Regions from separate parts of the Paenibacillus sp. FSL H3-0333 genome, predicted to be linked through region 2. Evidence: riboswitches for the same ligand, from Rfam matches in the RefSeq annotation. Region 2 holds a riboswitch; each other region holds the start of a gene.
The links. Region 2 has a riboswitch for thiamine pyrophosphate ahead of MHH78_RS21985 (ABC transporter ATP-binding protein). Riboswitches for the same ligand answer to the same signal wherever they lie in the genome.

Region 1 (10,205 bases), 4.8 Mb from region 2:
AAGCAGGCACTTGCCGATGTTATGGATTACTACGGAACGGATGTGCTTAGGCTGGTCAAACGCATTCTGGGCGGCTGCGGGCGGGCAGAGGATGCTGAAGAATGTGTCAGCGATGTGTTTCTGGCTGCCTGGAACAACATTGAACGTTATGACCCGGTACGCGCCTCGTTCCGCACATGGATATTCTTGCTCGCCAAATATAAGGCACTGGATCTAAGACGCAAATTGCAGTCTGAACTCGGCGGGAGGATTGAGGAAACAGCGCTGGATATACAGAGTGGAAATAACACCGAACAGGAGATTCTTCAGCGCGAGTCAGCGGGGGAATTGCTCCGCCATATCGGGCAGCTGCATGAACCGGACCGCAGCCTGCTTCTGCGCCGGTATTATCTGTATGAGAGTCTGGATGAACTGGCTGCGGCTTTTGGTTTAAGTAAAAAAGCTGTGGAGAACCGGCTGTACCGGTGCCGGATCATCCTGAAGCAAGCTATGCAGCAGACAGATCAAGAAGGAGAGGGGGACTTAGGCCATGAAGAAAGAGTTGAACACCGATGAAAGTGAGCTATTCGATCAACTCGATGCGCTGGAGTTCAGTGAAGCTGAGCTTGCCTTGAACACAGTGTCCGCTGAGCCGCGTTTAGCTGCTCCATCGGAAGAGGAGCTTGAAGCCTTGCAGCGGATCAGAATGCGCACCTTATCCCTGATTGAGACCACTCCCGCAGAGCAGCGTCTGCCTCCCGTCCGCAAGAGCCGCAGGCAGGCATTTACCAGAGTTGCTGCAGCCCTCCTTATTGCAGCAGGACTGGTGGTCACTTCGCCCAGCGTCCAGGCAGGTCTAAAGCAAGTCTTCAGCTTCTTGCCCGGCCTCCACACCGTGCTGGAGAATAGCCCGAACAGTCCGCTATATGTGCTGAAGAAGCCCTTCACCGCTGCTGTAGGCAAGGGTGAGCTGACCGTCAATGCTATACTTGTGCAAGAGAACCGAGCAACCATTAATCTGCGGGGGCAAAATATTCCCATTATTAATGAATTTCAAGCAGATATCGGAGGAAGCCGCTACACCTTCACGTTCAATTCGCGCACTTTCTCCGGAGACTGGGATGCAAGTTATAGCGCTCTTCTTCCCCCTGATTTCACTTTACAGGCTGAAGGAGCGGTTACCTTGTATATCAATGGCATGGTCCTCGGCCCGCTGGTCCTTGGGTCGCCGGAGACCGCCGATGACCTGCAGCAGCTCGGGGTCAGCGATATTCAGCAGGATGTGCGGATTTCAGCTTTTCCGGTACGTCTGGATGACAGGTTTGTCCGTGTTGAGTTGGTTTCGGCGCTCATGCGGACGGCATCCGCTGCGTCTTCTTATAGACTGGAGCCGCTAAGCTTCTGGAGCGGCACATCTGTCAAGGATGCAGCAGGAGCGGATGTCCCTATTGAGTATTCTAAATTCTCTATAGGCTACCCTTCCGAGCTCTTGTTCCGTGAACAGAAGGAGGCCGGGGAGGACGCTTATACGGTGGTTATTCCCTACATGCAGGTATCCGATCAGAAAGCCGCCTCCCAGGAACTTACCCTGCCGCTGCCCACTGTTGGAGAGAGCAGAACACTGGAGATTACTGCTGAGATCGCCGGCTGTCCGGTAGATTTCACCCGTATCACGCGAAGCAGTGAGACCCAGGTCACTGTAGACGTGGACTTGAAATTTGACCCGGCGATGGTAAAGTCGCTTACCCATTTCACTATTAGCTATGCTGGCTCTAAGGAACCTTATTTCTTTAGCTATAAGGAGAGTGAAGGAACTCCGCCTTTCATGAAGGCTCTTCATCTGAATGCAAAGCCTGACGCGGACATGCTGCGTATTAAATTGTCCAGGCCCGTGTTTGTATTGAAAGGTCCCTGGACTCTGCCGCTCAAACTGGGGGATTAGGATATGGAGGGTGGACAATGTCGAAGCTGCCGTCTATAATACACCGTAAGAACATAGCAATACCCGTGAACTTTATAGAACCAGGGGTGCTGGAATTGGCCGGCTGAGATTGTATCCCACAAGATACTGACCCTTACACCTGATCTGGATAATGCCAGCGTAGGAATCTTCATTCAACACAGTGCCTTGAGCGGTACTGAAGCTGAATCCCCTCACGCAAGTCACTGGCGTCCCGATCTTCGGGACGCTTTTTTGATTCTAAGTATGTACAGGAATAGGGTTTCTGTAAGCTCTGAAGACCAGGGGTTGCTGGAAGGAGAGAAAAAGAGAAATGGGAGTCAAAAAAACAGGAATGCTGCTGATCAGCTCCATGCTGGTTCTCGCGGTCGCGGGATGTGGCGGCGGGAACAACAGCGGCAATGCGGGGGCCAGCGCACCTGCTGCCGGTAACAGCACGGCTGCACCTGATGCAACCGCAGCCGCACCCACGGATGCCAAGACGCTGACGCCGGTCAAGATTGCCCTGGACTGGACGCCGAACACGAATCATACCGGCCTGTATGCAGCCAAAGAGCTGGGCTATTACGCGGAGGAAGGTCTTGACGTCCAGATTGTACAGCCTGGCGCTGCCGGGTCGGATACAATGGTCACTTCCGGCGAAGCCCAGTTCGGCATCAGTGCCCAGGAGGCGCTGACCCTGGCCCGTCTGCAGGATGTGCCGCTGGTATCGATTGCTGCAATCATTCAGCATAATACCTCGGGCTTCGCGGCTCCGAAGGACCGCAATATTAAGACGCCGAAGGATTTTGAAGGCAAAACGTACGGAGGCTGGGGCTCCCCTGCGGAGCAGGCTGCCATGAAAGCCATTATGGACCCCGAAGGCGGGGATGTCTCCAAGGTGAAGCTGGTGAATATCGGCGAAGCGGACTTTTTCACAGCCGTGAAGCGGGATATTGACTTCGCCTGGATCTTCTATGCCTGGACCGGGGTGGAAGCCGAGCTGCGCGGGGAGCCGCTGGATATGCTGTATCTTAAGGATTATGCGCCGCAGCTTGATTACTACACACCGGTGCTGACCACCAGCGAGAAGGAGATCGCCGAGCATCCTGAAGTGGTGAAGGCCTTCCTTAAGGCTACGTCAAAAGGCTATCAGTACGCCATCGACCACCCGGAAGAAGCCGCGACGGTCTTGTCCGATGCTGTACCTGATCTGGACCCCAAGCTGGTGCTGGCCAGCCAGAAATGGCTTAGCCCGAAATACAAGGACGACGCCCCGCGCTGGGGTGAGCAGAAGCTTGAGATCTGGAAGAATTACGCCGACTGGATGTACGGCCTGAAGCTGCTGGATAAGCCGCTGGATGCGGAGAGTACGTTTACGAATGAATTTTTGCCGGAATCATAATGAACCCGCATGGCGGGAATCTTATACTTAACTTGGAGAGGAAGGATTCATCATGGCTAACACACTGCTCAGCATTCAGGTAATTCCCAAGACACCGAACAACGAGGATTCCATCCCTTACGTGGACAAGGCTATAGAGGTCATTCAAAAGTCAGGCGTGAAGCATCAGGTGAATCCACTGGAGACCACGATGGAAGGCGAGCTGTCCGAGCTGCTGGATATTGTGCGTGATATGCATGAGGCGCTGATCGCTTCCGGCAGTCCTAGTGTCATCTCACAAATCAAGATCGCCCATAATCCGGGCGGCATCAGCATGGATAAGCTGACGGAGAAATACCGGCCGTGAGAAGCACCTGGAAGCTAGTGTGGCCGCCCTTTGTGGCGGTCCTCTTTTTTGTCGGGATATGGCAGCTATCAGTCATGCTGTTCGACATCCCGGCTTACCAGCTGCCCAGCCCCGCGGATATCGCGCGTGAGACGAAGAACAACGCCTCCGGGATTTGGGAGCACACCGCCGCCACGCTGCGGCTGACCCTGATCGGCTTCCCGGTCGGCACAGGCATCGGCCTGCTCACCGCCTTGCTGCTGCATCTGCTGCCCTGGGTCAAGCGAGCGCTCTATCCGCTGCTGATCCTCAGCCAGAATGTGCCCTCCATTGCGCTTGCCCCGCTGCTGATTATCTGGTTCGGGTTCGGCCTGCTGCCCAAAATCATCCTGATCACCCTCGTCTGCTTCTTCCCTGTGGCTGTTGCGACCATGGGCGGGCTGACGCAAAGCGACCGGGTAATGCTGAATTATATGAAGATGGCCGGTGCAGGCAAGTGGCAGATCTTCACCAAGCTGGAGCTTCCCGGCTCGCTGCCCTCCCTGTTCTCCGGGCTCAAAATCTCCGCCACTTATGCGGTGATGGGCGCAGTGGTGGCCGAATGGATCGGCGCCGACAAAGGGATCGGCTACTATATGCTGCTGCAGAAGTCCTCTTACCGTGCGGACCGGATGTTCGTGGCCATCGCTATTATCGTGCTGCTGAGTCTCGTATTATTCGCGCTCATTGCCCTGCTGGAGAGATGGCTGGTGCGCTGGAAGCCGCGCAAGGAAGCTTAATGCCCAAGGAAGGATATCCCAACACGGAAGTACTTATAATCAACTGAAGGAGGTTACGCGAAGTGTCTGAGCTTACGAGGATTGAACTGGAGAAGGCGGACGGAGACGGACGCCTGGGTACTCGGAGTGTGCCGCCTGCGCTCGAAGTCAGCGGCATCAGCAAGTCGTTCAAGCACCGCCGCCGGGAGACACAGGTGCTGAATCAGGTGTCCCTGACCGTGGAGCCGCAGGAATTCGTCTCCATTGTCGGCCCGTCCGGCTGCGGCAAAAGCACGCTGTTCCATATTATCGGCGGCCTTACGCTGCCGGATACCGGAACCGTCCGCATGAACGGCATCCCGGTGACCGGGCAGCGCGGCAAGATCAGCTATATGCCGCAGCAGCCCGCACTGTTCCCGTGGCGCAGCACACTGGATAACGTCCTGCTTGGCGGCGAGCTGCAAGGCGCCCCGCAGCGGGAGGCGCGCGAGGCTGCGCGCCACTGGCTGGCGAAGATCGGCCTCGGCGGCTTCGAGCGGGCCTACCCGCACATGCTCTCCGGCGGCATGCAGCAGCGGGCCGCCTTCCTGCGGGCCATGCTCGCACCGCAGGAGCTGATGCTGCTCGATGAGCCGTTCAGCGCGCTCGACGCGCTGACCCGCGAGCAGATGCAGCGCTGGCTGCTGGAGCTGTGGGAGGAGAACCGCCGTTCCGTGCTGTTCATCACCCATAACATTGAAGAGGCGCTGCTGCTCTCCACCCGCATCTACGTCTTCTCGGGGCGTCCCGGCTCCGTCCTCCACACCGTGGAGGTCCCGTTCCCGCGCCCGCGCCGCGAAGAGATCGCCGATTCGCCGGAGTTCCTCCGGATGCGGCGCCAGCTCTCAGAGTGGATGCGCGAGGAGCAGGCGAAGAGCCAGAGCTAAGAGGGGGTGCTGCGCTGGTGACTTAGCTGTAACGGTTGCGCCCCTTGCTATGGTAACAACAGTCCTCGTGACTCGGCACTGCCTTGTCTGTAGCGGCACAACTCTACCTGATTGTATTTACTGCAATAGAATCTGCAATATTCCAGGCGAAATTCACTTCTGCTGTATTTTATACAGCAGATTTTTGTTTGTTTGCCCCAAAACACCACTTTCGCAGATTTCTGCTGTACGAAGTGCATTAGATTCAAATTCGCGGCATATTTAGGGAGCATCTGTTGTAGAAAATACAATGGGCTAGAACAAACTCAGGTGGTGTAATGTAAGTTGCGAACCACTTCACCCGTGTAGTTGTAGTCTGTGCAATTAAAAACAGTAAAAAGGATCGCTCGTCTCCTATAACTGTAGTCTGTACAACTAAATCTGCCCGAATGAGTGATATCAAGCTATAAAAAGCAGGTTAGTTGTACGAAATGCAGCTATAGGGATCATTAATGATCTATCAGACGATTTAGTTGTATGGAGTGCAATTAAGTATACCGCATGTACTGGTACCCCTTAGGCCCCGCCACTACTCAAACCCGCACATCCGCACACCCATCTGACCATCCATCATCCACATATACATCTCGCACCCAGTATACTCACCGGCACTTGTTGCACTACTTCACTCACTGCACTCACTACACTACTTGCACTCATGGCACTACCCTCACTTACCTTCACTTACCCGCCCGCCCTACATCCAGCCCTTGTCCTCCGCCAGCCGTACGGCTTCGATCCGGGTCTTGACCGCAAGCTTGCTGAGGATCTCCGAGATGTAGTTGCGGACCGTGCCATAGGAGAGGTGGAGCGCCGCGGCGATCTCTCCGGCACTCCGGCCCGCGGCGGCCAGCTTCAGAATCTCCCGCTCCCGGTCCGAGAGCGGGTTCTCTTCGCGCAGGCTGCCAAAGACCAGCTCGGGGGAGACCTCGCGGCCCCCGCCCATCACGCGGCGGATGGCATCCGCCAGCTTATCCACCGGCTCATCCTTCAGCAGATAGCCCTGAATTCCGGCCTTCACTCCGCGCTCGAAATAGCCGGGACGGGCGAAGGTGGTCAGGATAATAATCTTGGTGGCGCAGCCCCGCGATTTCAGTATCTCCGCCACCTCCAGGCCGCTCATCAGCGGCATCTCAATATCCATCAGACACACATCCGGCTGGACACGTTCGATCAGGGCCAGCGCCTCCGCCCCGTCCCCGGCTTCGCCCGCCACCTCAATATCCTCCTCCAGATCGAGCAGCGACGCCATTGCGCCGCGCAGCAGCCGCTGATCCTCGGCAATTACGATGCTGATCATGCTGTTTCCCCATCCTTTCCATCCTTAACTACTCGTGGTGTGACCACCGTCAGCAGGGTTCCCCCTCCGGGTCTCTGGGCAAGCGTCAGTGAACCGTCAATCAGGGCCAGCCGCTCGCCCATTCCCTTCATGCCATTGCCGTCCCGGCGATCCGTGCTCTCCGAGCCGCAGGCATCTACCCCTATGCCGTTATCCTCCAGCGTAATCTGTACCTCGCCGGGTGTCATTACGATGCTGATCCGGCACTGGTCCGCACGGCTATGCTTGACGATATTGGTGATTCCCTCCTTGATACAGAGGCTGAGAATACTCTGCGTCAGATCGGATACGCCCGGCAGTGCTGCATCTCCCTCTACCTCAAGCGCGATCTCCGCGCTGCGCAGCATCTCCGCCGCCTCGACCAGCTCTTCAGCGACTGAGACCGCTCGCATCTCTGAGACCAGCTCCCGCACCTGGCGCAACGCGGCCCGCGAGGTCCGCTGGATCTCACGGGCTTCCGCCTGCGCCCGCTCGGGATTTTTGACAACCAGCTTTTCAACAAGCTGGCTTTTCAGCGTAATCAGCGACAACGTGTGTCCCATCGTATCATGCAGATCACGCGCGATGCGCATCCGTTCCTCGCGCTTGATCATCTCTCTAATCACCTCATTGGCCTGATCCAGCTCCTTCTCCAGCATCCTCCGCCGGTTCATGGAGCGGATACCGAAGGGAGTAATCAGCATCATCAGCGCAAAGGGCACCATGAACAGCAATCCCCCCGTGCTGTACATTTGATCCAGGGACAGCAGAGCCAACGCGATCAGCATAGCTGTGAATATGGCCAAGGCCCGTCTGAACCGGCGCAAGTCGGTATACCAACCGATAAAGTTGCTGGTGAAGAAGCCCATATACATGTTGTAGGGGCTATAGACTACGGTTAGCACGACAATAATCAGCATCTGCAGCCCCAGCCAGGCCGTATACGTTCTCTCTTCCGCCCAGTAGAGCTGGCGGTAAATCACCAGGAACAGCAGGAGCAGCGCCACTCCCCACATCAGCTTATAGCCGCTGTAGCCATCGAGATTCAGCACCGGGAACACCAGATAGAACAGCCAGATATAGGGGAAGAAGCCGAATCTTTTCGGAAATATCCGGAACTGCTTACGTGCCACCATGGATTACACCGCTTCCTGTTTTCGCCTTATATAGACCGATAATAACATAAATACAGCCAGGTAACCGAGCAGCAGCAGTACGGCCTTCCACGACGGGGAATCTCCCGCTACAATCGCCCAGGCTCCACCTCCATAATTGTAGGACGGCAGCCAGTGTCCGATCTTCTGCATCAGCTTAGGCATAATCTCCAGAGGCATCCACATGCCCCCGGCCACCGCCAGCCCCATATAGAGCACATTGCTCACCCCGCTGGCCGTATCCACCCGCTTCATGGACCCGATAATCGTACCCAGCGCCAGAAAAGGCAGAGAGCCCGCAAGCAGCCACAGTCCGCTAAGCAGCCACTGCGCTGCTGTCAGCGATACCCCGTTAATCAGGTACCCGGCTGCGAAAATACACAGAACCGAGAACAGATGCATGATGCTCTGACCGAACATTTTGCCGAAAAAATATACCGTGGACGGCAGCGGAGTAATGCGGATAAACGTATTCCAGCCCTGCGTCTGCTCCTGTACCAGCCGGACGCCGAGGGTCATAATCGCCGAGCCCATCACGCTGAAGGCCGCCATCGACATCAGATAATGCGCCTGCCACTGCTTCGTATCGTCCGTCCCCGTATTCACCACCCGGGTGAAGATGAAGTAGAACATAATCGGCATGAGCAGCGACCAGAATACATAATAGGGATTGCGGATAATCCGCAGCAGCTCTGCCTTGCACTGGGCTATCATAGGGTTCATCATACTGCCGCCTCCTCTTGATTCAGGGTCAATTGCTCGAACGCTTCATCCAGCTTCCCCTGGTCGATCCGTACATCCTGCACGGCCAGCCCGTTCACGAAAATAGCCCGCAGCGCCTCATCCGTATTCCCTGTCGACACATGCAGCCGTCCATCCTTCTCGTAGCAGCCTTCCACGGCTGGCAGCTCCAGCAATTGATTGCGCAGCAGCGCCGGGTCGCCGGACGCCAGGAAGGACAGCGACTTCTTGACCAGTCTCGCCTTAATCTCGTCCGGGCTTCCGTCCGCCGCCAGCACTCCCCGGTTGAACAGCAGAATCCGGTCCGCGATATCCTCCGCCTCCTGCAGATAGTGGGTGCTGAACAGAATCGTCTTGCCCTGATCGGCCAGTCCCCGCACCCTCTCCCAGAAATGCCGCCGCGCTGTCGTATCCAACCCCACCGTCGGCTCGTCAAAAAACAGCAGATCCGGGTTGCCCGCCAGCGCCAGCGCGAAGCTAAGGCTGCGCTTCTGCCCGCCGGAGAGCTTCTCCGCATAGCGGTTCAGATCCGCCTCCCCCAGCCCCGTCGCCTGAAGCAGCACCTCCATCTCCATCGGCTGCGGATAATAGCTGCGGATCAGGGCCAGAAGCTCCCGGACCTTGAGCCGGTCCATGACACTGACCTCCTGGAGCATGGCTCCGGTCCGCTGCTTCACCCTGACGTCTGCCGGCTTAAGACCGAACACCTTCACGCTGCCCTCCGAGGGCTCAAGCAAGCCCAGAAGCATCGCCAGTGTGGTGGTTTTGCCGGCTCCGTTAGGGCCAAGCACCGCTGTGATCGAGCCGCGGCTAATGCTGAAGCTCACCTGCTTCACCGCTTGCTTCTCCTGGAAGCTGCGGCTGACATTTTTCATTTCAATGACATGTTCCATCGTGTATCCCTCCGTGTCCTTCTGCCTTCTTGGCTATATTGCTATAGTACCGGAGACCGGAGAGGAGCATCAGTATGGACTGTCACCGATTCAAAGTGACAACTGTCACCCGGGCAACAAGTAGAAACGGCTTTGCCGTCCTTTTAAGGACGGTACCGTTTCAGCGAGAAATAGAAGGATAATTTATCATGTGAAACATATAAGTTTATATTTAAATAAAGCACTCCTGTCCACGATTCCGTTATCGTAGCAAGAGCGCCTCCGTGTGCCTATTACTCAAACCTCAGCCTTTGGAGCGCCTGCTCCAGCATATCGTTCAGCGTCTCCCCTCCGGGAGGGGCGCTTACCCAATGGAAGACCGCTGTGCGTATCGCTGCCATGAGCAGCGCAGCCAATAAGTCCGGGTACAGGTCGAACTTTACATCCTTGTGTGTACGTTCCGCGATCACCCTGGCGAGCTCCCGCTCAATCTCGATCTCCACCTTCCGTGTCGCGCCGAACAATGCCGGATCATCACGGAGAAGGACGATGCGTGCATACCACTGCCGGTCTGTTGTTTCGGCGAATCCCTCAAGCACAGCAGCCCGGATCGATTCCTGCAGTGGTTCACCGGATGGACGGCCGGCAAGGGCAGCCGCTATCCGCTCGGAACGCTGATAAGCATTGCCGACCATTGCAGCCTCTTTGGAAGCAAAATAGTTATTGAACGTCCGCATGGAGACATTCGC
Region 2 (10,205 bases):
TTCAATGACAGTAGTTCCCCGGACGGCCTGGGCATCATCCTTGGACGAAGTAGGATAGACAGGACCGACTCCGAGATAATCGGCGCCGTCCGCGATAGCCTGCCGGGCTTCCGTCAGATTATGTGCGGAGACTCCGATGATCTTATGCTTACCGAGCTGCTCCCGGATTAACCGGGCAGGCAGGTCATCCTGGCCGACATGAATGCCATCGGCATCCAGCGCAGCGGCAAGCTCCAGATCATCGTTCACGATGAACGGGATGTTATAGGCCCGGCATATCTGCCGGAGCTGTTGCCCGAGACGGAGCAGTGCGGCGCCTTTGAGCGCAGCAGGACCCTTTTCCCGGAACTGGAACAGAGTGATGCCCCCAGCGGCAGCAGCGGTTAAAGTGTCCTCCGGTGAGAGGCGGCAGTTCACACTGCCCATAATGAAGTACAGCTTCAGCAGTCTGCGCATATCCTCGCTGTCAATCCGTGTCATAGCGTTAACCCCCTTGATTTCATCCGGTTCCCATAAGCAAAATGATTCGTCGGCCCCTGCCCGGCCCCGATATTCAGACTATCCTCAATCGCCGCTTGAATGAAGGCTTTGGCGGTAAGGACGGCTTCAGGCATGGAATGGCCCAGCGCAAGACCTGCCGTAACCGCAGCCGAGAAGGTGCAGCCAGTCCCGTGAGTATGCTTCGTCGCAATCCGCGGGCTGGACATATACTGGAATTCCCGTCCGTCATAGAGCAGATCCACTGCCTCATCTCCTGAGGGGTCATGTCCGCCCTTTAAGATAATGTACTCGGGTCCCATCTGATGAAGCAGTCTTGCCGCCTGTTCCCGGTCTTCCCGGCCCTGAATCTTCATACCTGTCAGCATCTCTGCTTCAGGAAGATTGGGGGTGATGGCAAGCGAGAGAGGAAGCAGGCTTGTAATCAGCGCCTGTACTGCCTCCTGGAGCAGCAGCTGTGAGCCGCCCTTGGCGACCATGACCGGATCGATCACCAGCTTTTGCTGCCAGCCGTACTGCTGCACTTTACCGGCAACTACGCGGATGATGTCACCACTGAACAGCATCCCGGTCTTGACGGCATCCGGCGGCAGATCACTGCCGATCGAATCCAGCTGGGCTGCAACGGTCTCCGGCTCGATCGGAAAGACTCCCTGGACACCTAGTGTATTCTGGGCGGTGAGTGCAGTAAGTGCAGACATGCCGTACACTCCCAGCTCCTGAAACGTCTTCAAATCCGCCTGAATTCCGGCCCCGCCGCCGCTGTCAGAGCCGGCAATGGTCAACGCTTTGCGTATGCTAGTCATCTTGTTCTCTCCTTTGGCTGTACGGTCTAGGCTTCGGCGAGCGGCTTCAGCCGTGAGCGGCTGCTGTATTGCTCCGGGGTCACTAGTGACAATTGATTCAGGAACCCAATCTGGAAGCTGCCCGGACCTTGGGCTTCAGCCGCCTCAGCGGCAAGCTCTGCTGCCACGCCGTAGAAGGAGAGGGCCTCGGCAGCCGCCTCAAGCACCTCCCCGCCGCTTACGGCAAGAAATGCACCCACCACCGCACTGAGCAGGCAGCCGGTTCCGGTTACCCGGGTCAGGATGGAGTGGCCGTTGCTGGCGATATAAGTGCGCTTGCCGTCTGTGATGATGTCTTCCTTGCCGGTGATAATCACGACACAGTTCAGCTTCTGCGCCGCCTTATTGGCTAGAGCGACTACATCGCCTTCGCCTGCTCCGGCATCTACGCCTTTGCTGGCCCAGCTCTCCCCGGCCACATTGGCAACCTCGGCCACATTGCCGCGCAGGGCAGTAAGCTGAAGCTCACGGAGCAGCTTAGCTGTAACATCCGTGCGGTAGGCAGTAGCACCGGCTCCAACGGGATCAAGCACGAGCGGTACATGGTGGCGGTTCGCAGCCTTTCCGGCTTCGATCATGGAAGCAATGGCAGCTTCATTCAGTGTACCGATGTTCAGCACAACCGCGCCGGACATGGCGGCGACATCCGCTACTTCTTCAATGGCATCGGCCATGAACGGCGAAGCTCCCAGGGCCAGAAGCCCATTAGCTGTGAAGTTAGCGACTACGATATTCGTGATATTATGCACCAGCGGATTCGCCTGGCGTACTTTGGACAGATAAGACATATGAATTCCTCCTGAAAGATGTAATTAAAAATTAATAAAAGCATTCTTAACATCCACTTCGGCAGCCAGCAGACCGTTCTCGCTCAGCCACTGGTTCACCTTCTCCCATGATGCGCTGTCCTGATAGCCGAAGGGCTGGGAACCGGCATCCATCAGCGGCAGCAGGATCTCCAGACTGCGCTGTTCAATGGCTTCATCCAGCGGTGCGGTATCCTCCTGATGGGCGAGCAGCAGCTTCAGCGCTTCATCCGGGTGATCGGCTACATACTGCTGGCCTTTTCTGATGGCATCCACGAATTTCTGATAAAAGCCCTGTGAATCCTGCAGTCCCTGCTCACTGGCGACCAGCACCAGCTCATAATAATCCGGGACCCCGTAATCCACGGGATTGAAGGAGCGGACCGGATGGCCTTCCTGCTCCAGAATCAGCTGCTCATGGTTGATGAACCCGCCCATAATGCCATCCACCCGTCCGGTGGAGAGAGCAGGGATCAGCTCATAGCCGACATCCACCAGCTTGAGGGAGGAAGGGTCCCCGCCGTCGCTTTTGACCATCGTGTTCAGCATGGCTTCATACAACGGGACGGAGGAATATCCGGCTTGCTTGCCGGACAGCTCTCCGGGGCGGGTAATGCCGCTGTCTGCGGCTACCATGAGATGATTCAGCGGATGACGCACCAGCGCGGCAATCGACTTGACTGGAATCTGCTCACCCCGTGCCATCAGCACCTGGGGCTGATAACTGAGTGCCAGATCCACCTTCCCCGCAGCAACAAGCTTCAGCGCATCATTGGTATCGGCCGGCATCTGAATCTCAACCTCCAGACCTTCCTCAGCGAAATAGCCTTCAGCCTCTGCCGCATACAAAAAGGAGTGGACAGCATTGGGATACCAATCGAGCATAATCGTCAGCTTATGGGCCCCGCCTTTAGCCCCGGTCCCCGCCCCGGCCTCAGAGGTAGAGGGTGCAGCAGCCGGGGAGCCGGAGGCCGCCGGATTGTCCGTATTGGCACAGCCTGCCAGGACAGGCAGCATACATAGCAGCAGAGCGGGCAGCAGCAGCTTGACTGGCTTTGATATTCCACTCAACAGATAACGGGTATAGCGGATAGTAGTCATGAATAACGTCCTCTTTTCTTCAGAATAATCTTCTCCAGCGCGGCGACTGCCAGAAACAGCAGGATACCGAGCAGGGATAATAAGACAACAGCGGCGAACATCTTGGCGCTCTGCAGATTCCCGGCCATTCTGCGGCTGAAATAGCCCAGCCCCTGGCTGCCCCCAAGCCATTCCCCAATGGTTGCACCAATCACACAGTACACAGCCGACAGCTTCAGCCCGGAGAAAAAAGAGGGTAAAGCCAGCGGAACGCCCACCTTCCCGAGAATCTGCCAGCGGTTCGCGCCATATGTCAGCAGCAGCTCCCGGTAGGCGTCCGTGTTCTTGGACAACCCGTCATAGGTGCCGATGACCACCGGGAAGAAAGCGGTCAGGAAGACAACGGCGACCTTGCTCCATAGGGTGTAGCCGAACCACATGATGAACAGGGGAGAGAGGGCGATCAGCGGAACCGTCTGGCTGATAATCAGCAGCGGGTACAGCGCCTTGGCCAGCGGACGGAACAGATGCATGGCGATTCCCAGCAGGCTGCCGCAGACCACGGATAGTGCGAAGCCTGTGAGCACTTCAAGCAGTGTGGCGGGCAGATGTACCCCGAACAATAGATGGCGCTCTTCCATCAATGCCATCCACACCGCAGACGGAGCCGGAAGGATGAAGGGAGGAACCAGGCCCAGCCGGGCTACAGTCTCCCAGACTGCAAGCGTCAGCAGGGCGAGCAGGGCAGCCGGACCGTAATGCTGGAGCAATCTTCTAGGAGCGGCGGTTCTCATATAGCTTCAGCTCCAATTCCTGGCGCAGGGCGGCGAACTGCGGCTCATAGTTCAGACTGTGATGACGCGGGCGGGGGAGACCGGCTGGGAATTCCTGCATCCCGCTGCCGCCACTGCCCGTCATTAGATAGATTCTGTCACTGAGCAGCAGAGCCTCCTCCAGATCATGGGTGATGAACAGCACCGTCTTGTCCAGCTCTGCCCATAACTCCAACAGCCAGCGCTGCAATGAACGCTTGGTAATGGCATCAAGCGCCCCGAACGGCTCATCGAGCAGCAGCAGATCATTCCCCGCCGCCACGGTGCGGAGGACCGCCACGCGCTGGCGCATACCGCCGGACAGCTCCTGGGGATAAGCCCCTTCGGTTCCCTCAAGGCCGAAGCGTTGCAGCAGGGTACGGATCTCGGCCACAGCGGCCGCTTTGGGACGGCTGCGCTTGAGTTCCCAAGGCAGCAGACAATTGTCCAGCACGGTGCGCCAAGGGAGGAGGAGATCCTGCTGCGGCATGTAGGCCACACTGCCCAGCCTCTTCGCTGCTGTAATGGACTCGGCTCCGTTCAGCATAATTCTGCCGCTGCCCGGCTCTAGCAGACCGGCGATGATTTTGAACAAAGTGCTTTTGCCGCATCCGCTTCCGCCTACGACAGAAATGAATTCGCCGCGCTGCACATTCATGGATAGCCCTGAGAAGACTGGGGTCCGGGACGAACCCGTCCCGAAAGCATAGGATAGATTGCTAATGTTGATCATAAGACTATGTACGAAACCTCCTGGATTGATTGATATAGATACTGTGTTGAGCACAAAAAAGCCCCATTCATTCCCGGAGGAATGAATGGGGCGGAAGGTACAGTCAGCTGCGGCCCTGTGACGGGAACCACTGATACATTCTGCTCCACTTCCCTCCGCTGGTATGATCCAGATCAGGTTCAAAGGGTCCGGAGCTTAAGCTCCGTCTCAGTCGGCCGACTCCCCTAGTGAATAATGTTGCTATTGAATTCGTAATTGCTACTTAATATACCACAAATTCCCCTCTTGTAAAGAGCAGGCGGTCAGCGCTTCGCCAGACCGGTCACGAACAAGGTGACGATGCCCCGGGAGATGTCCAGCTTGGAGGAGTGGTGCCGCTTCTGCTCATACAGGTACAGATCAGGGCTGAGAACAGAGATTAAGGCCGTGGCGGCAAAGGCAGGATCAATGTCAATAATCTCACCGCCCTCCGCAGCACGCTGCAGCAGCTCTGTCATCATCACCCCCAGCCGCTGAAAAAAAGGATGCTCAAACTGGGTCAGCTGCTTCTTGCCGGTGAACTCGGCTTTGATCATATTCAGCAGCTCGGCATACTGCTCAATGAAATCGGCAATCTGCTCAATGCTGCTCTGCAGCTGAGCGAGAGCCGGAGCTTCACCGGCACTGGCAGCCACCTGCTGCTCCAGCCCGGACAGGAATTGATCTGCGCTGCCCTTCAGCAGTGCAGAACAGATCTCACCCTTGTCCGTGAAGCGGCGGTACAGGGAGCCTTGTCCTATGCCTGCCCGCTTGGCAATGCTGTACATGCTGACCGCCTCAAGACCGCTCTCGGTGAACAACTGGCGGGCAGCTTCAAGAATCCGCTGTACATAAGGATCGGCGGACCCGGGCGGAGCAGATTCTATGGCTTGCGGAGCTGAGCGCGGGAGCTGTGCAGCATCGGTGTCTGGCTTTTTCATGAGTACCCCTTTCAGAAAAGAATTGACACATCGGACAATTGTCCGTAGACTATGAATTGCACTTACGGACAGTTGTCCGTTCACTCATTATATAGAACAATCTGCCCGCAGGTCAATGTAGAACGCGGACAGCTCAGGAGGAGAAGAGACATGGATCAGACCTTGAAGCAGGAAGCCGATTTCCGGCTGTCCAGCATTCTGGTTCCGCTGCTGGCCATTATTGCCGGAGTATTTATGGTTGTGCTGGACAGTACGGCAATGAATGTAGCCTTGTCCAGGCTGGTGGTGGATTTCAAGACGGACCTGCATACGCTGCAGTGGGTAGTTACCGGATATATGCTGGCTCAGGCTTCAGTTATTCCACTGTCAGGCTGGCTGTCTGACCGGTTCGGGGCCAAGACGGTCTTCCTGACGGCGGTAATTGTGTTTACGATAGGCTCGATTCTGTGCGCTACACCAAGCAGCGCCGAATGGTTGATTGTTTTCCGGGTCATTCAGGGACTTGGCGGTGGCTGTGTGCTCCCTGTCGGGATGGCCTATGTGTACAGACTGGCTCCCAAAAGTAAGGTTGGCGTTGTCATGGGGATTATGGGTATTCCCGTCCTGTTCGCACCCGCTATTGGTCCGGTATTGTCGGGCTGGCTGGTTGAATACCATTCCTGGCGCTGGATCTTCCTCATTAATATTCCGATTGGCATTATTGCTGTGCTGATCGGACTGCGCAAGCTGCCGAATGCGGCGAAGAACAGCGTGCCCGGCATGGATAAGCTCGGTATGGTTCTTGGCCCGCTGGCTTTTGCTTCGCTCACTTACGGGGTCAGCCAGGGCGCGCAGAGCTGGACCTCTGAGAAGACGCTGATCGGGCTGCTGCTGGGCGCTGTGGCGCTGATCGCTTTTGTCATCGCTGAACTGCGCTCCAAGACACCGCTGCTGGAGCTGCGGATTCTGAAATCCGTTGATTTCACGACAGGGATCATCGTGCAGTGGATTGCCCAGTTCGGCTTATATGGCGCGTTATTCCTGCTCCCGCAATTTCTGCAGCAGGCCCGCGGCTTCGGCGCATTTGATACCGGCCTGACGCTGCTGCCGCAAGCGATTGCTTCCGGGCTGATGATGCCGGTTGCCGGAATCCTGTTCGACCGGATCGGTGTGCGCTGGCTCGTGGTCTGCGGTCTCAGTCTGGTCTCCGGTGCGTTATTCCAGTACTCCCATGTGGATCTTACCACGCAGAGCCGCGACCTGATCCTTCCGCTAATCATGTGCGGGGCCGGAATGGGCATGATGATGATGCCGATGAACACGCATCTGCTCAACAAGGCGCCAAGCCATCTGGTGAACCGGGTAACCTCGCTGACGAATTCGATGCAGCAGGTGATTACCTCGCTGGCCGTCTCGACGCTGGTTACGATTCTGACGGCAAGAACAACGGCGCGCGGTACCGAGATGCAGGAGGCCGCTGCCGCTGCCGGAAAGAGTACCGCAGGCGCTTCGCAGGATGCGCTTCTGCTGGCTAAGCAGACGGTATTGTCGCAGGGCTTCGCGGACACGTTCCACATTATGATGTTTGTCGCACTTGGCGGTGCGGTCCTTGGACTGCTGCTGCGCCGGGGCCGCCATTCCGGAGCTGAGCGTTCCAAGGAAAAGGCGGCACCGGAAATCATGCACGTATAGTAATGCCCATATAGAAGCAGAGCTTATGTCCTCCATAGAGCAGCGATTCTCCTTTTGCCGGAGGGTCGCTTTTTGTGTTGATTTCTCTTCTGGATATCCTGATGCCGGAGCAGAATTTGGGGCAAGCTAAGCTATGGAAAATCAATATAATATAAATCCGATGTATATAATCGGAAAAAGTTATTGACGCAGGTAACACCCCGGTGTTACGATTCATTTTGCCACTAATTACGGTGCCTGAAGAGAAGAAGATACGAGAGGGGATTCATCGAATGAAAAAACTAAGTCTAACTATTATGCTGCTCCTGACCATGGTCACGGCTGCGGCTTGCGGAAGCAACAATACGGACAAGACAGCAACGGGCGGCAACACTCCGGCTGAACCTACGGCTGCGGCTACAGAGGGTGCAGCTTCCGGGGAGCAGAACAGCCTGGAAACCGTCAAAGCCAGCGGCAAGCTGCGCATCGGAACCGAAGGAACCTACGCACCGTTCACCTTCCATGATGCGGACGGCAAGCTGACGGGCTTCGATGTCGAGATTGCCGAGGAAGTCACCAAGCGCCTGGGTGTGAAGCCGGAGTTCATTGAGACGCAGTGGGACGGGATTTTTGCAGGGATGGATGCGAAGCGCTTCGATGTGATTTTCAATGAAGTCTCTATCACCGATGAGCGCAAAGTGAAATATGATTTCTCTGATCCGTATATTGTCTCCAAGGCTGTGCTGATTGTGCCGGAGGATAATCAGGATATTAAGACATTCGCTGATCTCAAGGGTAAAAAAGCTGGCCAGTCGCTCACCAGCAACCTCGGCAAAATCGCCACAGACAACGGTGCCGAGATCGTATCTACCGAAGGCTTCAACCAGGCGATTGATCTGCTGCTCTCCGGACGGATTGACGCCACTGTCAATGACGGCTTGTCTTTCCTAGATCTGAAGAAGCAGAAGCCGGATGTCAAGATCAAGCAGGTGGATGAGATTGCCGAAGGCTCGCATAGTGCCGCAGTCTTCCTGAAAGGGAATGACGAGCTGGTGCAGGCTGTGAACGAAGCACTGACCGCTATGAAGAGCGACGGAACCTACCTTAAGATCTCCGAGAAGTACTTCGGCACTGACGTATCGAAATGATGGATGACCGCCAAATACAAATATTTCTCGATTCATTGCTGCCTCTGTTCAAAGCAGGGGTGGCTTTTACCCTTCCGTTAGCACTGGTATCATTCATCCTGGGCCTACTGCTGGCTGTAATTACGGCACTTGCCCGGCTGTCCTCCTGGAGGCTTCCGAAGCTGATCGCCCGCTTCTACGTCTGGGTGATTCGGGGAACGCCGCTGCTGGTGCAGCTGTTTATTATTTTCTATGGACTGCCCGCCGCCGGGATTGTGCTTGATCCATTCATCGCCGCTGTCATCGGGTTCACGCTCAGTGTTGGGGCCTACTCCTCCGAGATTGTCCGGGCTGCCATCCTGTCTATCCACAAAGGCCAGTGGGAGGCCGCGTTCTCGGTGGGGATGAGCCGGAAGCAGGCTCTGCGCCGGGTGATTTTGCCTCAAGCGGCCCGTGTGTCGGTTCCGCCGTTATCGAATTCTTTTATTAGCCTGGTTAAGGATACTTCGCTTGCGGCCAGTATTACTTATGTTGAGATTTTCCGAAAAGCCCAGCAGATTGTGGCGACAACCTATGAACCCCTGCTGCTGTATTGCGAAGCGGCGTTGTTCTATCTGCTGTTCTGTTCCGTATTGTCGGCGCTGCAGAATTACTTGGAGAAGCGGCTGGACCGGTATTCGGCCAGTTAAGGTGAAGGAGGCATACGCATGATTGAAATACGCGATTTACATAAGTCCTTCGGGCCGCTTGCGGTGCTAAAAGGTGTGGATCTCGCCGTTGAACACGGCCAGGTCATGGTCATCATCGGACCTTCCGGCTCCGGCAAAACCACGCTGCTGCGCTGCTTCAACCTGCTGGAGACCCCTGACAAGGGCAGTCTTACGCTGAACACGTTTAAGCTGGATTTCACCCCGGGCGCCAAAATTCCACAGCGTACCGTACTGTCCCTGCGCCAGCAGACAGGCATGGTGTTCCAGTCTTATAATCTGTTCCCGCATATGACGGCGATCGGCAATGTCATGGAGGGACAGGTCACAGTGCAAAAGCGTTCCAAGGAGGAAGCGCGCAGCAAGGCGCTGGCACTCTTGGACAAGGTGGGTCTGGCAGACAAGGCAGATGCGTATCCGCATCAGCTGTCCGGCGGCCAGCAGCAGCGTGTAGCGATAGCCCGCGCCATGGCGGTCTCACCGGAGGTGCTGCTGTTCGATGAGCCGACCTCAGCGCTTGACCCTGAGCTGGTCGGCGAGGTGCTGAAGGTCATCAAGCAGCTGGCCCGGGAAGGCATGACCATGGTCATCGTCACCCATGAGATGAAATTCGCGGCCGATGTGGCCGACCGGATCATCCTGATGGATAACGGAGTCATTCTGGAGCAGGGAACCCCCCGGGAGGTACTGGAGCAGACGAAGAACCCGCGCGCACTTCAATTCCTGAACCGGCTCAGCGGGGAAGAGTGATTGCGGGAAGGAGTATATTAAGGCAGACCGGGAGGGGAGTCCTGGTCTGTCTTTTTATTGTTTTGAAGGGAATTATAGTTACTGTTTTGCGGATAAAGTGTTACCAAATGTATGTGAAAACAGCATTGTGTTCGCAAACGGGCATATGGACAAAATGTATGTGAAAAACAGTATACATTGTGTTCGCAAACAGGCATATGGAGCAAATGTATGTGAAAAACAGTATACATTGTGTTCG
Region 3 (10,205 bases), 4.5 Mb from region 2:
GCTTCTGTGGAAGGCAGGGCGACCATGATTGAAGTGGTGCGGCAGACGGCGGGTGAGATTGCCATTCCCTTCACGGTGGGCGGTGGTATCTCGACACCTGATGATATGAAGCGGATTCTGCGTGCCGGAGCGGACAAAATCGGCATCAACACAGCTGCTGTAAATAACCCTCAGCTGATTCTGGAAGGGGCCCGTCACTTCGGCTCCCAGTGCATTGTTGTGGCGATGGATGCCAAATATAATGAGACTTGGGGCGAATGGGAAGTGTATACGCACGGCGGACGTACGCCCACGGGTATCCGTGCCTTGAACTGGGCCAAGGAAGCTGAACGGCTGGGGGCCGGCGAGATTCTGCTTACAAGTATGGACGCGGATGGGACCAAGGACGGCTTCGACCTGAAGCTGACGGCGGCGGTCAGCGACCTGCTGAGTATTCCTGTCATTGCTTCCGGCGGGGCCGGGAGAATTGAGCATTTCTATGATGTATTTACGGAAGGCCGGGCAGATGCCGGACTTGCGGCAACCATTTTTCACTATAAAGAGATTGCTATTCATGATCTGAAGGCTGATCTGAAGCAAAGAGGAGTAGAGATCCGATGAGCGAGGACAAGAAAGAAATCGTACTAAGCCAGCAAGAGGCAGTGTCCGGCATCCGCTGGAATGAATCCGGCCTGCTGCCTGCTGTCATTCAGGATGCGCGCACCCTGGAGGTATTAATGTTCGCCTATATGAATCCTGAGTCGCTGCAGCGCTCCCTTGCGAGCGGCCAGACATGGTTCTGGAGCCGTTCACGCAGCGAGCTGTGGCATAAGGGGGGGACGTCCGGCAATACGCAGGCGATCACTTCGATCCATTACGATTGTGACAGCGATACGCTGCTGGTGAAGGTAGTGCCGGAGGGACCGGCCTGCCATACCGGGGAGAACAGCTGCTTCTTCCGCGAGATTCCGCTCGATTCACCGGCAACCGTAACTGGCACTGCGGGGGCTGCTGTGAATGCTGCTGAAGCAGAGAGCGGGCGGTTTGCGGTACTCGGTGAGCTGGAGCGTGTGATTGCCGAGCGTGAGGTGAATCGTCCTGAGGGGGCCTATACGACCTATCTGTTCGACAAGGGCGTGGACAAGATCCTGAAGAAGGTCGGCGAGGAAGCCTCCGAGACGATCATTGCCGCCAAAAACAAAGATAATGCCGAACTGCGCCTGGAGGTCAGCGATCTGATCTATCACCTGCTGGTGCTGCTGCAGGAGCGCAAGCTTCCGCTGGATGAGATTCTGGAAGAGCTGAGCGCCCGCCATGAACGGCCTCGCCGCGATTAGGAGGAACTTTCAGCATGCACATCGATTATCATACCCATCATGAACGCTGCGGCCATGCGGTAGGGAAGCTGGAGGAGTATGTGCAGCGGGGCATCGCTCTGGGTCTTGAGCAGCTCGGGCTGTCGGATCATCTGCCGCTGATCCATGTCGACCCGGACCACTACTATCCTGAGATGGCTATGCCTCTTGCGGAGCTTCCGCGATATGTGGAGGAATGCCTTACGCTGAAGGAGCGCTACCGGGGCACGATTGAGCTGCGGGTCGGGCTGGAGGCGGATTATATTGAGGGATATGAGGAACAGATCCGCGAGCTTTTGGCACCCTATCCGTGGGATTATCTGATTGGCTCGGTGCATTTCCTGGGAGAATGGGACATTACCGACCACCGGCAGACCCATGGCTGGGAAGGCCAGGATGTAATGGCGGTATACCGCCGCTATTATGATGCTGTACAGAAGTCGGCGTTATCAGGATTATATGATATTATAGGACATATGGACGTCATCAAAAGGTTCGGTTACGGACCCCGGACGCCGGAGGACCTGGCGGAGGCTAAGAAGCTTGAGCTGGATACGCTGAAGGTCATTGCCCGCAGCGGCATCTCGATGGAGCTGAACGCTTCCGGGCTGACCAAGCCGTGCGCCGAGATGTTCCCGGCAGAGCATGTGCTTGTTCAGGCGCTTGAGCTGGGCATTCCGCTCACGGTTGGCTCTGATGCGCATGATCCCATGAAGCTGGGAGACGGCTTAACAGAGGCCCGGGACATGCTCTGGCGCACCGGCTTCCGCGAACTGGCCGTCTTTGAAGGACGCCGCCGTACATCTGTTCCGTTCAACGTATAAATTTATAATCCCAGGAGGGTACTATGCATCATCAATTACGGATTTTTTCCGGTTCGTCGAATCCGAAGCTTGCCGCTGATATTGCGGAGCGCCTTGGTGCGCCGCTTGGCCAGATTAAGCTGACCCGTTTCAAAAGCGGCGAGATTTATGTGCATTATGAAGAGAGCATCCGGAACTGCGACGTATTTTTGGTGCAATCCCTGGCTCATCCGATTAACGAGCTTTTTGTAGAGCTGCTGGTCATGATTGATGCCGCCAAGCGCGCATCGGCCAGAACGGTGAACATTATCGTTCCCTATTACGGGTACGCCCGGCAGGAGCGTAAGTCCGCACCACGTGAGCCGATCTCGGCCAAAATGGTCGCCGATGTGCTGACCACCGCCGGTGCAACGCGCGTAATTACGATTGATCTGCATGCCGCAGCCATACAGGGATTCTTCAATATTCCGGTCGATCATCTGACGGCGCTTGATCTGATTAGCGGTTATCTGAAGGTGAAGGGGCTTACCGATCTGGTCGTGGTCTCCCCGGATGCGGGACGAGCGTCCATGGCGGAGAAGCTGGCCAGCCGGCTGGATTCGCCGTTCGCCATCATGATTAAGAAGCGTCCGGCGCATAATGAATCGGTGATTACGCATGTCATTGGTGATGTGGAAGGCAGGACGCCAATCATTATAGAGGATCTTATAGATACCGGAACCACGATCGTCAATGTGGTGGAGGGCCTGAAGGAGCGGGGCGCCCGGAACAGTATCGTCTGTGCTACGCACGGACTGTTCTCCGGGGATGCGCTTGAGCGGATGGATCATCCCAATATCGACGAGATTGTCATTACCGATTCGATTGCCCTGCCGGACGAGCATTCCAGCAGATTCGCAGTGCTCTCGGTAGCTCCCATGCTGGCTGAGGCCACGCGTATTATCATCGAGGGCGGTTCCATAGATAAGCTGTTCAGAGACGCGGGGATTTAACTCCCGCGTCTTTTTTTGAGCTTTTCCCTCCCGTTAGCTCTCTCTCTGAGACTTGAGAATCTCGTTGCCACATGTGGTATACTGTGTGAAGAAGACAGCCGAGACCATAAATGGAAACGAACAGGTAAGGCTAGGGAAGCTGAAACAAGGGAGGTGCCTTGCTTCCATGATAGAGAGAACTTCAGAGAATGCCGCGGAGCACAGTAATGTCATTCCGGTCACTCTGGATGCCAATTTTTTCTTTGAAAGAGCCGTTCGGTCGCTGGACCGCTTTCAATATGATAAGGCATTAAGAAATTTTCGCAAAGCTGTTGAATATGAGCCGGATAATCCGGTGAATCATTGCAATATGGCGGGTATATTATCTGAGATGGGCAATTATACCGCATCTAACGAGATTCTTATCCATGTTCTGGAGAAAATCGACCCCGCTATGACAGAATGCCATTTCTACATGGCTAATAACTTCGCTAATATGGAAAGCTTTGAAGAGGCGGAGCGTTCGCTGGTCACTTACTTGGAAGAGGATGCTAACGGCGAGTTCATGACCGAATCCGAAGAACTGATGGAGCTGCTGCAATATGAGCTGAACCGGCCTGCTCCGCTGGTGCGTATCCGCAGCCGTGAGGGAGTCGTAGAGCATGACCGGGCGCGTAGTCTGCTGGAGGAGGGTAAGTTCCCTCAGGCTGTAGAGCTGCTGGAGGAGATCACTGCGGGTACCCCGGATTTTTTGGCTGCGCATAATAATCTGGCATTAGCTCATTTCTATATGGGCCGGTTCGCCAAGGCGAAGGAATGTCTGAATGAGGTGCTGAAGCAAGACCCCGGCAATCTGCATGCTCTGTGCAATATGGCCATCTTCCTGCAGTATGCAGGAGATAAGGAACAGCTTGAAACGCTGCTCGGTATGCTTGAAGCAACGGTGCCGTTCCATCAGGAGCATGTATTCAAAATGGCTACAACCATGGGTATCCTGGGCCGGCACGCTGCCGCTTACAGCCATTTCCGCCGTCTGCTGAAGGATGAGGAGGTCGCCGGAGATGCCGGGCTGTATCATTACTGTGCGGCCGCGGCAAGCAATAGCGGAAAACATGATGAGGCGCTGCGCTGCTGGAGACAGGCAGCCAAGCTGGACCCTGCTTCCGCTGTCCCGGCGTTCTTCCTGTCCCAGCTCCAGCAGGCCCGGGCAGAAGGACAGCCTATGCCTGCTGTCAGCTATAACTATCAGCTGCCCTTCCAGGAGCAGCTGAAGCAGTGGAAGGGCAATACGGGCAGATTCACTGAAGAAGTGCGGAATAATCCGCTGCTGCGCGCCTCGTTCTTCTGGGCGCTGCGCTACGGCGATTCCGCTACGAAGCTTCAGGTGACCGAGGCTCTCCGCTGGATTGAGGACGAGGAGATGTCCGAGGTACTGCGCGGAGTTCTGGAGCAGGAGCCGCTGCAGGAGGACCGCCTGCAGGAGGCGGTATTGTTCAGCCTTCAGCGGCTGATCGGGGAGAACCTGAATGAAGCCGGCGGCTCGCCCGGCGAAGAGCAGGAGCCTGCGGCTGCTCCCGGACCCAAGGGGATGCTGCCCGGAACCGGCGGCTTATCGCCGTCCACTACCCGTATTTGAAGCAATTGCTGTTGTAAGAACACCTACTTGTAAGGAGGCCAATGTAATGTACAAAACGATTGTAATCGGAACAGGCCCGGCCGGGCTGACTGCCGCGATTTATCTGGCGCGTGCGAACCTGAGCCCGCTGGTCATTGAAGGCTTACAGCCGGGGGGACAACTGACAACGACGACAGAAGTGGAGAACTTTCCAGGCTTCCCTGAAGGGATTCTGGGTCCGGACCTGATGGACAATATGCGCAAGCAGGCGGAACGCTTCGGCGCTGAATTCAAGAATGGCTGGGTGGAGTCGGTGGACTTCTCACAGCGTCCTTTCAAGGTAACAGTGGACGGAATGGGTGTACTGGAAGCGGAGTCGGTTATTATTTCAACCGGGGCCTCTGCAAGATATCTGGGCATTCCGGGCGAGCAGGAGAATGTGGGACGCGGGGTCAGCACCTGTGCGACCTGTGACGGCTTCTTTTTCCGTAATAAAAAGATTGTCGTCGTCGGCGGCGGAGACTCCGCTATGGAGGAAGCCAGCTTCCTGACCCGCTTTGCGTCCAGCGTAACGCTGGTTCACCGCCGTCCCGAGCTGCGGGCCTCGAAGATCATGCAGGACCGGGCGCGTGACAACAGCAAGGTAACCTGGGCCTTGAACCGCACACCGGTTGAAGTAACGGTAGGAGAGACCGGAGTGAAGGGCCTTACGGTGCTTAATAATGAGACAGGTCTGACAGAGCTGGTAGAAGCAGACGGTGTGTTCGTAGCGATTGGACACACACCGAACACAGCCTTCTTAGGCGGCCAGATTAACACCGATGCCAACGGTTATATCGTGGTGAACCCGGGTACCACCGAGACCAACATCCCGGGTGTATTCGCCTGCGGCGATGTACAGGATACACGTTACCGTCAAGCGATATCGGCAGCGGGAACCGGCTGTATGGCCGCTATGGATGCCGAGAAGTTCCTGGAAGGCACGATGGTGCACGACTGGAGCGAATCGCTGGATAAATAACGGGTTTACAAGAATTACCCATACAGGTAAAATGTATTTAATTAGATAAGATACCCACTAGGGGAGCCTGAATAGGCTGAGACGGGAAAATTGAATTTCCGGACCCTTGAACCTGATCTGGATCATACCAGCGTAGGAAAGTGGAGTCGGACCTTTTTTGAATACAGTCTTATTTGACTGTTCCTTTAATAAAGCCGCTCCAGGTGGAGCGGCTTTTTGACTTGCAGGAATCTATAGATTCTTCGGCTCAGTCTGCTGCGTGACATCTTATCTGATTGACTCACAGAGTGAAGAGGAGGAGATTGGAATGTCAGAAATGATGAAGAACGAAGAGGTGGATCTTTCCGGATTCCCCGCAAGCCGTAAAGTGTATGTGGAGGGCTCACGCCCGGATATCCGGGTTCCGATGCGGGAGATCAGCCTCAGCAGAACCGAAGGCGTTGCCGGGGAAGAGGAAAATGCTCCGCTGTGTGTCTATGACACAAGCGGTATGTACACGGATGCCGCGGAGGAGATGGACATTCGGAGGGGACTGCCGCCGCACCGTTCAAGCTGGATCGCGGAGCGTGGCGATTCGGAGGAGTACACCGGAAGAGCCGTCCGGCCGGAGGATAACGGAATCCGCAGAGAAGGGGCTGCCGCAGAAGCTTATCCAGGACTGTGCAGGAATCCCCGGCGGGCCTATGTAGGCGGCAATGTGACTCAGCTGCATTATGCAAGGCAAGGGATCATCACACCGGAAATGGAGTATATTGCGATCCGAGAGAATACCCGGAAAGAGTTCGTAAGGGATGAGGTGGCTGCGGGCCGTGCTATTATTCCGGCCAATATCAATCACCCGGAGAGTGAGCCGATGATTATCGGCCGTAACTTCCTGGTGAAGATCAATGCCAACATCGGAAATTCGGCGGTCACTTCTTCTATTGAAGAGGAGGTGGAGAAGATGCGGTGGGCGACCCGCTGGGGGGCTGATACCATCATGGATCTCTCCACCGGCTCTAAGATCCATACCACCCGGGAATGGATTATCCGCAATTCTCCTGTGCCGGTCGGGACAGTGCCCATATACCAGGCGCTGGAGAAGGTGAACGGTATAGCCGAGGACTTAACCTGGGAGCTTTATCGCGACACGCTGATTGAGCAGGCTGAGCAGGGGGTGGATTACTTCACCATTCATGCCGGGGTGCTGCGGCGCTATATTCCGCTCACTGCCCGGAGAATGACCGGCATCGTATCCCGGGGCGGATCGATTATGGCTGCCTGGTGCCTGGCTCATCAGCAGGAGAACTTCCTGTACACACACTTCGAAGATATATGTGAGATCATGAAGACGTATGATGTGGCCTTCTCACTGGGGGATGGCCTGCGTCCCGGCTCTATCGCCGATGCCAATGATGAAGCTCAGTTCGCCGAGCTGGAGACGCTGGGAGAGCTGACTGCGCTTGCCTGGAAGCACGATGTTCAGGTTATGGTAGAAGGTCCGGGCCATGTGCCAATGCACAAGATCAAGGAGAATATGGACAAGCAGCTTGAGATTTGCCACGAAGCTCCTTTCTATACCCTCGGTCCGCTAACTACGGATATTGCACCCGGCTATGATCACATCACGTCGGCCATCGGGGCAGCGATAATCGGGGGGCTTGGAACGGCAATGCTGTGTTACGTTACACCTAAGGAGCATTTAGGCCTGCCTGACAAGAATGATGTGCGCGAAGGAGTCATTACCTACAAAATCGCTGCACATGCCGCAGACCTCGCCAAGGGACATCCGGGTGCGCAGGACCGGGACAACGCGTTGTCCAAGGCGCGGTTCGAGTTCCGCTGGCGCGACCAGTTTCATCTCTCCCTGGACCCGGAAAGGGCGCAGGCGTATCATGATGAGACCCTGCCTGCGGAGGGGGCAAAGCAGGCGCATTTCTGCTCGATGTGCGGCCCTAAATTCTGCAGCATGCGGATTTCGCATGATATCCGGAATTCCCATAGATGGAGCCAATCACTGTAACTTAGCTGCATGACCTAATCTATATGTAGGTACGTTGTTCATGGCCGAGAGGCCGTGAATACAGCGGAAACGTATTATTCTAAGGCTATCCCCCAAGCTGAATGGCTGGCGGGGATAGTCTTTTTGTAGTTAGTGATTACAATCACAATTCACCCCTGTACCCTATGCTAAGCTGGTGTTGAGAAGAATTCTCATTAGTGAGGTGTGCAAAAGGATGAGCAAAGCGTTGAAGCTGGATGAATCGGTCTTTGAACTGGTAACCAGGCACCTGGAAGTGGTGGAGATCATGGTGGAGCTGGGATTCCGTGATATTGCGAAGCCTGGAATGCTGCAGACTGCAGGAAGATTGATGACCCTGTCCAAAGGAATGAAATTAAAGAAAATAGAGCTGGAAACCGTTCGGCTGGCCTTTCAGCAGCATGGTTTCGAGATTATAGAATAGAAGGAGAGATTGCGATGAGCGAACTGATTAATAACCGCGAGGTCGATATTCCGGAACAGACACGCCGCCAGGCTATGCTGAGAGAGATCATCAAGGAGCTGCATGCGGGCAAAAGCGTGGAGGAGGTTAAGGCGCGATTTGAAGAGGCGGTAGGCGATGTTACGGTGGAGGAAATCTCCGCCATGGAGCACTCCCTGATGACCGAGGAAGGCATTCCGGTAGAGGAAGTACAGCGCCTCTGCTCTGTGCATACGGCAATTTTCAAAGGCTCGATTGAACAGATTCACCGTTCATCTAAGCCCGAGGAGCAGCCCGGTCATCCCGTGCATACGTTCAAGCTGGAGAACCGCGAGATCGAGCGTCTGGTCAACTTCCGGCTGGAGCTGCATGCAGATAAGTTCAAGAAGAACGCCACCGAGGAGATTATTTTCAAGCTGCTGGAGGACCTGAGTCTGCTGCTGGATCTCGACAAGCACTACAGCCGCAAGGAGAATCTGCTCTTCCCCTACCTGGAGAAGTACGGCATATACGGTCCTACGAAGGTAATGTGGGGAGTGGATGACGGAATCCGCAATATGATCAAGGAAGCCAAGAAGGCGCTTAGCGCCTATAACGGGGACAGCGGGCAGATTACAGCCGCACTGGAGGAGATCATTAAGGAAGTCAATGAGATGATCTTCAAAGAAGAGAATATTCTGCTCCCGATGGCGCTGGATAAGCTGACTGAGGATGAGTGGGTCCGGATCGCCCGCGAAAGCGATGAAATCGGCTTCTGCCTGACTGCGCCCGATCAGGAATGGATACCGGAGCGTGCAGCGGAGCCTGAGGGTGCTGATGTTCCGGCGGAAGAAGGGGAAGGCCTGTCCCCGCAGGGCTTCATCCGGTTTGAGACCGGACTGCTGTCGCTCCACCAGCTCGAGACGCTGATGAATCATCTGCCGGTGGATCTGACCTTTATCGACGAGAACGATGTCGTCCGCTACTTCTCGCATGGCAAGGAACGGATCTTCGCCCGGACGAAGGCCGTTATCGGCCGCACCGTACAGAACTGCCATCCGCCGCAAAGTGTGCATGTTGTTGAGAAGCTGCTGGCTGATTTCAAAGCCGGAGTGAAGGATGCCGAGGATTTCTGGATTAACATCAAGGATAAATTCATCTATATCCGTTATTTCGCCGTGCGGGATGCAGAAGGCCGTTATATGGGGACGCTGGAATTCACCCAGAATATCGCACCGATCCGTGCCCTTGAGGGCCAGAAGCGGATTTTGTCCGAATAGCATTAAGGTATCTGGCACCCTACAATAGAAGAGAATGAACGGACTTTCTTGCCTGCCTGGTGAGAAAGTCTTTTTGTTAACAAATAAGAACTGAAGTCCATTGCCCCGGGTGTATCGCCTTTCCTTGACCGCAGGGGAGGGTTCTATTATAGTGGGTACGTAGGATTAACTATTTTAGCATAGAAAAAGGTGGCTTGTAACATGTCTGAACATATCTACGTTGGCGTGGATTTAGGTGGTACCACGATTAAGGTTGGAATCTGTAATGCCGAGGGAAGCCTGCTGCACACTTACGAAGGTCCGACAGGGACTGCGGATGGCGTCGATGCTGTCATCGATAATATCGAGAAGTATGTACGCCAGATTGTGGAGGACTCTCCGTACTCCTGGGACCAGCTGGCTGGTGTCGGTGCGGGACTGGCCGGATTTACGAATATTCGTGAAGGTATCATCATCCTTGCGCCCAACATAGGATTTAGAGATGTGCCGATCCGCTCCATTCTGGAGGGTCGCCTGAACAAGCCAGTCAAAATAGACAATGATGCCAACGTGGCTGCACTGGGCGAAGCCTGGAGCGGTGCAGGGCGCGGCATAGAGAATTGTGTCTGCTATACGCTCGGTACGGGTGTCGGCGGCGGTATTATCATTAATGGTAAGGTGTATCAGGGATTTGCCGGTCTGGCCGGTGAGCTTGGACATATCTCCGTGGTGCCCGATCTGGAAGCGATCCAGTGCGGCTG

Region 1: it holds a riboswitch for thiamine pyrophosphate, as region 2 does, so the genes downstream of both, MHH78_RS00330 (ABC transporter substrate-binding protein) here and MHH78_RS21985 (ABC transporter ATP-binding protein) in region 2, are expected to answer to the same signal.
Region 3: it holds a riboswitch for thiamine pyrophosphate, as region 2 does, so the genes downstream of both, thiC (phosphomethylpyrimidine synthase ThiC) here and MHH78_RS21985 (ABC transporter ATP-binding protein) in region 2, are expected to answer to the same signal.

What each region holds. Positions count from the first base shown of each region.
Region 1 is NZ_JBBODG010000001.1:75,928-86,132, forward strand. It holds gene MHH78_RS00320 (sigma-70 family RNA polymerase sigma factor) at 1-555, shown strand, start outside; gene MHH78_RS00325 (hypothetical protein) at 530-1,921, shown strand; TPP riboswitch at 1,994-2,104, shown strand; gene MHH78_RS00330 (ABC transporter substrate-binding protein) at 2,253-3,323, shown strand; gene MHH78_RS00335 (thiamine-binding protein) at 3,376-3,669, shown strand; gene MHH78_RS00340 (ABC transporter permease) at 3,666-4,427, shown strand; gene MHH78_RS00345 (ABC transporter ATP-binding protein) at 4,508-5,332, shown strand; gene MHH78_RS00350 (response regulator transcription factor) at 6,069-6,671, opposite strand; gene MHH78_RS00355 (sensor histidine kinase) at 6,668-7,825, opposite strand; gene MHH78_RS00360 (ABC transporter permease) at 7,829-8,566, opposite strand; gene MHH78_RS00365 (ABC transporter ATP-binding protein) at 8,566-9,477, opposite strand; gene MHH78_RS00370 (TetR/AcrR family transcriptional regulator) at 9,750-10,205, opposite strand, start outside.
Region 2 is NZ_JBBODG010000001.1:4,902,446-4,912,650, reverse strand. It holds gene thiE (thiamine phosphate synthase) at 1-480, opposite strand, end outside; gene thiD (bifunctional hydroxymethylpyrimidine kinase/phosphomethylpyrimidine kinase) at 477-1,304, opposite strand; gene thiM (hydroxyethylthiazole kinase) at 1,331-2,137, opposite strand; gene MHH78_RS21995 (ABC transporter substrate-binding protein) at 2,156-3,250, opposite strand; gene MHH78_RS21990 (ABC transporter permease) at 3,247-4,023, opposite strand; gene MHH78_RS21985 (ABC transporter ATP-binding protein) at 4,004-4,774, opposite strand; TPP riboswitch at 4,908-5,010, opposite strand; gene MHH78_RS21980 (TetR/AcrR family transcriptional regulator) at 5,077-5,733, opposite strand; gene MHH78_RS21975 (DHA2 family efflux MFS transporter permease subunit) at 5,884-7,404, shown strand; gene MHH78_RS21970 (amino acid ABC transporter substrate-binding protein) at 7,677-8,531, shown strand; gene MHH78_RS21965 (amino acid ABC transporter permease) at 8,531-9,199, shown strand; gene MHH78_RS21960 (amino acid ABC transporter ATP-binding protein) at 9,218-9,967, shown strand.
Region 3 is NZ_JBBODG010000001.1:397,718-407,922, reverse strand. It holds gene hisF (imidazole glycerol phosphate synthase subunit HisF) at 1-600, shown strand, start outside; gene hisIE (bifunctional phosphoribosyl-AMP cyclohydrolase/phosphoribosyl-ATP diphosphatase HisIE) at 597-1,316, shown strand; gene hisJ (histidinol-phosphatase HisJ) at 1,331-2,158, shown strand; gene MHH78_RS01685 (ribose-phosphate diphosphokinase) at 2,182-3,129, shown strand; gene MHH78_RS01680 (tetratricopeptide repeat protein) at 3,296-4,744, shown strand; gene trxB (thioredoxin-disulfide reductase) at 4,791-5,744, shown strand; TPP riboswitch at 5,794-5,900, shown strand; gene thiC (phosphomethylpyrimidine synthase ThiC) at 6,052-7,746, shown strand; gene MHH78_RS01665 (DUF1858 domain-containing protein) at 7,961-8,188, shown strand; gene MHH78_RS01660 (DUF438 domain-containing protein) at 8,203-9,465, shown strand; gene MHH78_RS01655 (ROK family glucokinase) at 9,667-10,205, shown strand, end outside.